3 linked regions of the Aminobacter aminovorans genome follow. The protein of the gene in region 2 interacts with the protein of the main gene of each other region in a pairwise test. Links are inferred from orthologs where the notes say so. Each region holds a gene or a part of one and is shown on either strand. Other genes may lie near its edges.

The links. The genes of interacting proteins can lie anywhere in the genome.
Region 1: the proteins of rho (region 2) and nusG interact in binary tests that used the Escherichia coli proteins (3 or more experiments, as listed by UniProt). The link is inferred for Aminobacter aminovorans from one-to-one orthologs.
Region 3: the proteins of rho (region 2) and hfq interact in binary tests that used the Escherichia coli proteins (3 or more experiments, as listed by UniProt). The link is inferred for Aminobacter aminovorans from one-to-one orthologs.

What each region holds. Positions count from the first base shown.
Region 1 is NZ_UFSM01000001.1:3,336,545-3,339,361, forward strand. It holds nusG (transcription termination/antitermination protein NusG), read right to left. Parts: upstream 1,765-2,817; coding sequence 1,237-1,764; downstream 1-1,236. Other genes in the region: rplA (50S ribosomal protein L1), read right to left, coding at 1-650; rplK (50S ribosomal protein L11), read right to left, coding at 655-1,083; secE (preprotein translocase subunit SecE), read right to left, coding at 1,791-1,991; DY201_RS16445 (metal-dependent hydrolase), read right to left, coding at 2,574-2,817. UniProt on the Escherichia coli protein: Part of the processive rRNA transcription and antitermination complex (rrnTAC). The complex forms an RNA-chaperone ring around the RNA exit tunnel of RNA polymerase (RNAP).
Region 2 is NZ_UFSM01000001.1:753,292-756,208, reverse strand. It holds rho (transcription termination factor Rho), read right to left. Parts: upstream 2,134-2,917; coding sequence 868-2,133; downstream 1-867. Other genes in the region: hemE (uroporphyrinogen decarboxylase), read right to left, coding at 2,831-2,917; hemJ (protoporphyrinogen oxidase HemJ), read right to left, coding at 2,295-2,834; DY201_RS03655 (thioredoxin domain-containing protein), read left to right, coding at 1-774. UniProt on the Escherichia coli protein: Facilitates transcription termination by a mechanism that involves Rho binding to the nascent RNA, activation of Rho's RNA-dependent ATPase activity, and release of the mRNA from the DNA template.
Region 3 is NZ_UFSM01000001.1:3,061,128-3,063,800, forward strand. It holds hfq (RNA chaperone Hfq), read left to right. Parts: upstream 1-1,050; coding sequence 1,051-1,296; downstream 1,297-2,673. Other genes in the region: DY201_RS15085 (D-amino-acid transaminase), read left to right, coding at 48-911; hflX (GTPase HflX), read left to right, coding at 1,297-2,673. UniProt on the Escherichia coli protein: RNA chaperone that binds small regulatory RNA (sRNAs) and mRNAs to facilitate mRNA translational regulation in response to envelope stress, environmental stress and changes in metabolite concentrations.

The DNA.
Region 1 (2,817 bases), 2.6 Mb from region 2 along the record:
GTCGAGGTGACGGACACCTTCTTGACGTAGACGCCCTTGGCGCCTGCGGGCTTCGCCTTGTTGACCGCGTCAGCGAAGGCGCGGACGTTTTCTTCCAGCGCCTTGACGTCGAACGAGACCTTGCCCACGCCGGCGTGGATGATGCCGGCCTTCTCGACGCGGAACTCGACGGCGCCGCCCTTCGAAGCCTTTACGGCTGCAGCGACGTCGGTGGTCACGGTGCCAACCTTCGGGTTCGGCATCATGCCGCGCGGGCCGAGCACCTTACCGAGACGACCGACCAGCGGCATCATGTCAGGGGTGGCGATGCAGCGATCGAAGTCGATCTGACCCTTCTGGACGATATCGACGAGATCTTCCGCACCGACGATGTCAGCGCCGGCGGCGCGGGCTTCGTCAGCCTTGGCATCACGTGCGAACACAGCGACGCGGACAGTACGGCCCGTGCCGTTCGGCAGGTTGACCACGCCGCGGACCATCTGGTCAGCGTGGCGCGGGTCGACGCCGAGGTTCATGGCGACTTCGATGGTCTCGTCGAACTTGACCGACGAGCGGGCCTTCAAAAGCTCGATGGCTTCACCAAGGCCGTAAGCCTTGTTCACATCGATGCCTTCGCGGGACTTGGAAACGCGCTTTGCAATCTTAGCCATGATCTCAGCCCACCACTTCCAGGCCCATGGAACGAGCCGAGCCTTCGACCATCTTGATGGCGGCGTCGATGTCGTTCGCGTTCAGGTCCTTCATCTTGACTTCGGCGATCTCGCGCACCTTGGCGCTGCTGATCTCGCCAGCCTTGATCTTGCCCGGCTCCTTTGAACCCGACTTGAGGTTGGCAGCCTTCTTCAGGAAGTAGGCCACCGGCGGCGTCTTCATGACGAAGGTGAACGACTTGTCCTGGTAATAGGTGATCACGACCGGGATCGGGGATCCCTTCTCGAGCTCCTGGGTCTGCGCGTTGAACGCCTTGCAGAACTCCATGATGTTGATGCCACGCTGACCAAGCGCCGGGCCGATCGGGGGCGACGGCGTCGCCGAACCCGCGGAAACCTGGAGCTTGAGCTGGCCCGCTATTTTCTTAGCCATCTCTTTCCTGCTTTCGTTTTATGCCGGATGACCGGCGGTTGCAGTTCGGTGGTGCGAAAAAGACAACCGGCTAAGCCGCCTCTTCTCCCACCATGCTTGCGCCAGGCCTGCGCCCGACACTGCCCACCACCGAAACCGGTGACGGGCGTTCGATCAGCCCTTTTCGACCTGACCGAATTCGAGATCGACAGGCACGGCGCGCCCGAAGATCGAAACTTCCACCTTGAGGCGCGCTCGCTCCTCGTCCACTTCCTGGACGAAGCCGTTGAACGACGCGAACGGACCGTCGGAAACGCGAACCGCTTCGCCGATCTCGAACGTGACCGACGGCTTGGGACGCTCGACGCCTTCCTGGACCTGGTTCAGGATGCGCTGAGCCTCAGCTTCCGTGATTGGCACAGGCTTGGAATCACCAAGGAAACCAGTGACCTTCGGCGTATTCTTCACAAGCGAGAAGACCGCGTCGGTCAGATGGGCCTTCAGCAACACATAGCCCGGGAAGAACTTGCGCTCGGCATCGACCTTGCGGCCGCGACGAACCTCAACAACCTTCTCGGTCGGAACGACGATCTGCTCGATCTGCTCGCTCAGGCCCTTCTGCTTGGCCTTGTGCTCGATGTCCTCGGCGACCTTCTTTTCGAAGTTCGAATAGGCGTGGACGATGTACCAGCGCGCAGTCATCTCAGGAATTCTCCGTATTCGCAGCCTTAACGGCCCATGCCCAAGATCTGCTCGACGGCGAATGCCATCAGCTGGTCAGCGGCAAAAAAGAAAATCATCGCAATAATTGCAAAGCCGAGAACCATGACCGTGGAGATCATCGTCTCGCGCCGTGATGGCCACGTCACCTTCGCCGTTTCCGACCTTACCTGCTGCAGAAAGGTGAAGGGGTTCGTGGTTTTCGCCATGTGCCGCTCTGCTCTCAACGTCCGTTGACCGGACTTCTGGATGATCCCGTGACCGGGAGATGCCATCACACGGCCGATATTCGCACCGAATCAGCGCAACATTTCGCCCATGCAATTCGGACGCGTAAAGCCGGATCCCCAGCTCCACGCGCCGCGTGTCTGTTTCGCTTACATAAAACCGATTCTCTCTCCACGCAAGTGGCAGGAACAAGCTTTACGTTTAAACGCCGCGTCGGAACCATCCAGTCGTTCCGTTCCGGCTATTGAAGTCCTTATGCCTGAATTAGCGAATTCTGGCAAGACTGGCACGGGCAGCAGGGCTCGAACCTACGACCTGCGGTTTTGGAGACCGCCGCTCTACCAACTGAGCTATGCCCGTGCATCTCGCCGCGCATCATCTGCGCAGCACGGGCTTCCTAAGGATTTCCTCGCCGTCTGTAAAGAGCGCAATGCGTGATGTCGGAAACATTCACAGCCGGAATTCGTCAGGCGCAACACAGGCGCCCTCGCCCAGCCGAAGCCAGGACTTTGTGCCGGCGTACAGATAGAGACGTGCAGCTAGGGATCAGCAGCAAGCAGCCCTCACGCACGGCTTTCACCCAGTCTGCGCTGCCGAAGCTGTCTGACGGCCAGGAACGCTGCCCATGCACAGATGGTGATCTCGAGCGCGAAAATCCAGTGCAGGACAAAGCTCAGCACCCAGTGCGGATAGCGCGCCGGAATGGTGACAAGCTCAACCGAGAAGTCGCTGAACGGCATCAGCCACAGCATCGGCGCGGCGATCGAACCGAGCATCATGTGGAGCATGGCCGCGACGAAGAACACC
Region 2 (2,917 bases):
ATCATGGCACTGGCAGAAGTCGGACGTAACCTCGGCAGAAGCGACTGGGTGGCCGCCGCGGCGCGTGCCTTCGCTGCAATCCTCGCTTCAGCAACGCCTGAGGGCCGGTTGCCGCACTCAAGTCTTGGCCAAAAACGGCTCTATCCGGCGTTGTCGAGCGATTACGCGGCGATGATCAACGCGGCCATCTCCCTGTTCGAGGCAACAAGCGATGCGCGATATCTCGAGCACGGTGCTGGTTTCGTCAAAATGCTCGAGGACTGGCACGCCGATGCCGACAAGACCGGGCACTATCTTACCGCTTCCGACAGCCTCGACGTGCCTATGCGCATTCGCGGCGACATCGACGAAGCCATACCTTCGGCAACCAGCCAGATCATCGAGGCCGTTGTGCGCCTGGCCAACATCACGGGCGACATCGAGTTGCAGCAACGCGCTGCGACAATCGCTGAACACGCCGCCGGCCGCATCCAGAGCCAGCAATACGGCCAGGCCGGGATCGTTAACGCCTGTATCCTGGCGATTGAACCCTCAAAGCTGATTGTCGTCGAAGATCCAAAGCAGCCAGTGCTTGTTTCGGTAGCGAATCGGAATCCGGATCCACGCCGCGTCGACATTTTCCTGGCTCTCGGTGAGGACGCGGCGCGGGCGAGACTGCCCGGCGACATCCTTCCCGATACGAACAAGGCCGGCGCATATCTCTGCACCGGCCTCATCTGTTTGCCTGTGATCAGCGAGCCGGCGAAGCTTGAAGAAGCGCTTCGCCGCCGCTGACCGATCGGAACGCCGTGCGGCAGACGCACAAGAGACGCTCCAGTTTGCGCATCGTGCTTTTCGAAAATCGCCTACGATTTTCGGGGCGATGCGTCAGGTGTTCATCGAATCGAAGAAATCGGCGTTGGTCTTGGTCTGCTTGAGCTTGTCGATGAGGAACTCGATCGCATCGGTGGTTCCCATCGGCGCCAGGATACGGCGCAGCACGAAGATCTTCTGCAGGTCCTGACGTGCGACGAGCAAATCTTCCTTGCGGGTGCCGGACTTGAGAATGTCCATCGCCGGGTAGATGCGCTTGTCGGCGACCTTGCGGTCCAGCACGATTTCCGAGTTGCCGGTACCCTTGAACTCTTCGAAGATGACTTCGTCCATGCGGCTGCCGGTGTCGATAAGAGCGGTGGCGATGATTGTCAGCGAACCACCTTCTTCGATGTTACGGGCGGCACCGAAGAAGCGCTTCGGCCGCTGCAGCGCGTTGGCGTCGACACCACCGGTCAGAACCTTGCCGGATGACGGCACGACGGTGTTGTAGGCGCGGCCGAGACGGGTGATCGAATCGAGCAGGATGACGACGTCGCGGCCGTGTTCGACGAGGCGCTTGGCCTTCTCGATGACCATTTCGGCGACCTGAACGTGGCGAACGGCCGGCTCGTCAAAGGTCGAGGACACGACCTCGCCCTTCACCGAGCGCTGCATGTCGGTCACTTCTTCCGGACGTTCGTCGATCAGAAGCACGATCAGGTAGCATTCGGGGTGGTTGGTGGTGATCGAGTGCGCGATGTTCTGCAGCAGCACGGTCTTGCCGGTACGCGGCTGCGCCACGATCAGCGCGCGCTGGCCCTTGCCGAGCGGCGCCACCAGGTCGATGACGCGCGGCGAGATGTCCTTGGTGGTCGGGTTCTCGACTTCCATTTTGAGCCGTGAGGTCGGGTACAGCGGCGTCAGGTTGTCGAAATGGATCTTGTGACGGATCTTTTCGGGATCGTCGAAATTGATGGTGTTGACCTTGAGCAGCGCGAAATAGCGCTCGCCTTCCTTGGGGCTGCGGATCGGGCCTTCGACCGTGTCGCCGGTCTTCAGTGAAAAGCGCCGGATCTGCGACGGCGAGATGTAAATATCGTCAGGGCCGGGAAGGTAATTGGCATTGGCCGAGCGCAGGAAGCCGAAGCCGTCCTGAAGCACCTCGACGACGCCGTCGCCGATGATCTCGATATCCTGGCCGGCCAGCTTCTTGAGGATCGCAAACATCAGTTCCTGCTTGCGCATGACGCTGGCGTTCTCGACCTCGAGCGATTCGGCGTAGGCGATCAGCTCCGGTGGCTTCTTGTTCTTGAATTCGGCGAGTTTAGTTTCCTGCATGGACGGACTCTGAGCGTGGGGAGGTTGGCTATCGGCATTTTGCGATAAGCGCCGGGCGCGGCCAGGGAATGAAAATGGGGCGGCGCATGGCGGGAAGGAAGAACAGCCTTTTAGCCCTCCCGAAACGAAAGAGCAAGGCGCAGTCCAGCAAATTTAGGAACTCAAAAAGGCTTTACAACCACCAGTATGACAATGACGATCATCAGCAACGTCGGGATCTCATTGACGATGCGCCAGTGGCGCGAAGGCTTTTCGTTACGGTCCTCGGCAAAGCGCCGGACCGACGCCGAGAGATAGCCATGCACGCCTGAAAGCAGCAGCACCGCAGCCAGTTTGGCATGCAGCCAGCCACCGGCGAAGTCGAAGCCCTTCCAGGCCAACCACAGCCCGAACACCCAGGTGACGATCATCGCCGGATTGATGATGGCGCGCAGCAGCCGGCGCTCCATCACCTTGAAGGTCTCGGATTGCACCGACCCCTTCTCCGCGTCGACATGATAGACGAACAGCCGCGGCAGATAGAGCATGCCGGCCATCCACGAGATCACCGCAATGACATGGATCGCCTTGGCCCAGGGATAGAAGCCATCAGGTGCCGCAAGGAAAAGCAAAGCCGTCAGCGCAACCAGGACGACGATGGCGAAGACGGCTCGCTTGGCCGCCGTCACACCGCTCGACGGTCCGACGTTCTGGCCGCTCATCGGCCTGTTGCCTTTCGCACCTGCCGGACCATCGCCTCGACATGCGCCACGGGTGTCTCTGGCGTAATGCCATGGCCGAGATT
Region 3 (2,673 bases), 2.3 Mb from region 2 along the record:
CGCAAATCGACTAGAACTCCGTCTGAATTTTCGGGGACACGAAAACCATGCCGCGCATAGCCTACGTCAACGGCCGCTATCTCCCGCATGCCCAGGCAGGCGTGCATATCGAAGACAGGGGCTATCAGTTCGCCGACGGCGTCTATGAGGTCTGCGAGGTGGCGCGCGGCTTCATCGTCGACAGCGTCGGCCATCTCAACCGCCTCGACCGCTCGCTTTCCGAACTCAGGATCGCCTGGCCTGTCAATCGCGCCGTGCTGGTCCACATCATGCGCGAGGTCATTGCCCGCAATCGTGTTCGCAATGGCATGGTCTATCTCCAGGTGACGCGCGGCGTCGCGCCGCGTGACCACGTGTTCCCAGGCGAAACCACCCTGTCATCGCTCGTCGTGACCGCCAAGCGCACCGACCCGGTCGCGTCGGCCAAGCGGGCGGCGGCAGGCATCAAGGTGATTACCGTTCCGGAGAATCGCTGGGAGCGCGTCGACATCAAGTCGGTTGGTCTGCTGCCCAACGTGCTGGCGCGTCAGCAGGCCAAGGAGGCCGGCGCGCAGGAGGCGTGGTTCGTCGACCCGGATGGGACCGTGAAGGAAGGGGCTGCGACAAACGCCTGGATCGTCACCAAGGACGGCCACCTCGTCACCCGTCCGGCAGACAGCGGCATCCTGCGCGGTATCACGCGTACGACGCTGATGGATGTCGCCAAGAAGCTTGACCTGAAGGTCGAGGAGCGCGGGTTTACCGTCGAGGAAGCCAAGTCGGCGCGCGAGGCGTTCATGACCGCGGCAACGACCGTGATCATGCCGATCGTCGCCATTGACGGCCAGCCGGTCGCCAACGGGCATCCCGGATCGGTCGCGCTTTCACTCCGTGATGCATTTTTTGACGTTGCGGAAAAAATCCAAGCCTGATAACCGCTTGGGCGTAAATGGTTAAATTCATCTCGTTCAGCTTGCTACGCGTTGTGGCAAGGGGGTGTTTGCTGGCTTGACATGGGCCCGGTAATTTGGCGCATTGGCAGCAGACAGGGATCGGCGAAAGAAAAAAACAATGGCGGAACGATCGCAGAATCTTCAGGACCTTTTCCTGAATTCAGTTCGCAAGAGCAAAAACCCACTCACCATTTTCCTGATTAACGGCGTGAAGTTGACCGGAGTAGTTACCTCCTTCGACAATTTCTGTGTTTTGTTGCGCCGTGACGGGCACTCGCAGCTCGTCTACAAGCATGCCATCTCCACGATCATGCCGAGCCAGCCGGTTCAGATGTTCGATGGCGAGGAAAGCCAGGGCGGCTGATTGGCACGCGACAGGACTGCCGGCGCCAAGGCCGGCGACAGCAATGGACCCGAATCGGTAGGGGGCGACAAGGCCCCCACGCGCGCGGTGGTCATCGTGCCGGTGCTGACGCGCCAGCCCAAGGGTGACGACGACAGTGCGCGTCCGCGTTTGCAGCGTTCGGCCGAGGCCCGCCACGACGAGGCGGTCGGCCTGACCCGCGCCATCGATCTCGAACCCGTTCACACCGCGATCGTGACGCTCAACGATCCGCGTCCGGCAACATTGCTGGGCAGCGGTAAGGTCGAGGAGTTCGCGACGATCGTGAAGGAGCGCGGGGCGGAACTGGTCATCGTTGACCATCCGCTGACGCCGGTGCAGCAGCGCAACCTCGAAAAAGAGATGAACGCCAAGGTGCTCGACCGCACCGGGCTGATCCTCGAAATCTTCGGCCGGCGCGCCCGTACCAAGGAAGGCACGCTGCAGGTCGAGCTTGCCCATCTCAACTACCAGAAGGGCCGGCTGGTTCGCAGCTGGACCCACCTCGAGCGTCAGCGCGGCGGTGCCGGCTTCCTCGGCGGCCCCGGCGAGACGCAGATCGAATCCGACCGGCGCGCGCTGCAGGAAAAGATCATCAAGCTCAAGCGCGAGCTGGAAACCGTCGTCCGGACCCGCGACCTGCACCGTTCGAAGCGCCGCAAGGTGCCGTTCCCGGTGGTTGCCATTGTCGGCTATACCAACGCCGGCAAGTCGACGCTGTTCAACCGGCTGACCGGCGCCAGCGTGCTGGCCGAGAACATGCTGTTTGCGACGCTGGATCCGACCTTGCGCCGGGTCCGGTTGCCGCATGGCACGCCGATCATCCTGTCCGACACCGTCGGCTTCATTTCGGACCTGCCGACGCACCTGATCGCCGCCTTCAGGGCGACGCTGGAGGAGGTCGTCGAAGCCGACCTCGTCATCCACCTGCGCGATATTTCCGATCCGGATACGGCTGCCCAGGCCGACGATGTCGAGCGCATTCTGTCCGATCTCGGCGTCGATGCTGCCGACACCGACCGCGTCGTCGAGGTCTGGAACAAGATCGACCAGCTCGACGAGGGCAACCGCGAGCGCCTGCTTGCCGACAGCAGCGACGGCCGCAAGACGCCGCCGATTGCCATTTCGGCCATTACGGGCGAGGGCATTTCCGCGCTCACCGGCCTGATCGAGAAGCGGGTTTCGGGCGAGCTGGAGAGCATCGACGTCACTCTGGAGCCGAGCCAGCTCGGTCAGATCGACTGGCTCTACCGCAATGGCGACGTCGTTTCGCGTACCGACAATGACGATGGCAGCGTGTCGATGACGCTCAAGGCAACCGCCTCCGCCCGTGACGAGATCGCAGCGAAAATATTGCGC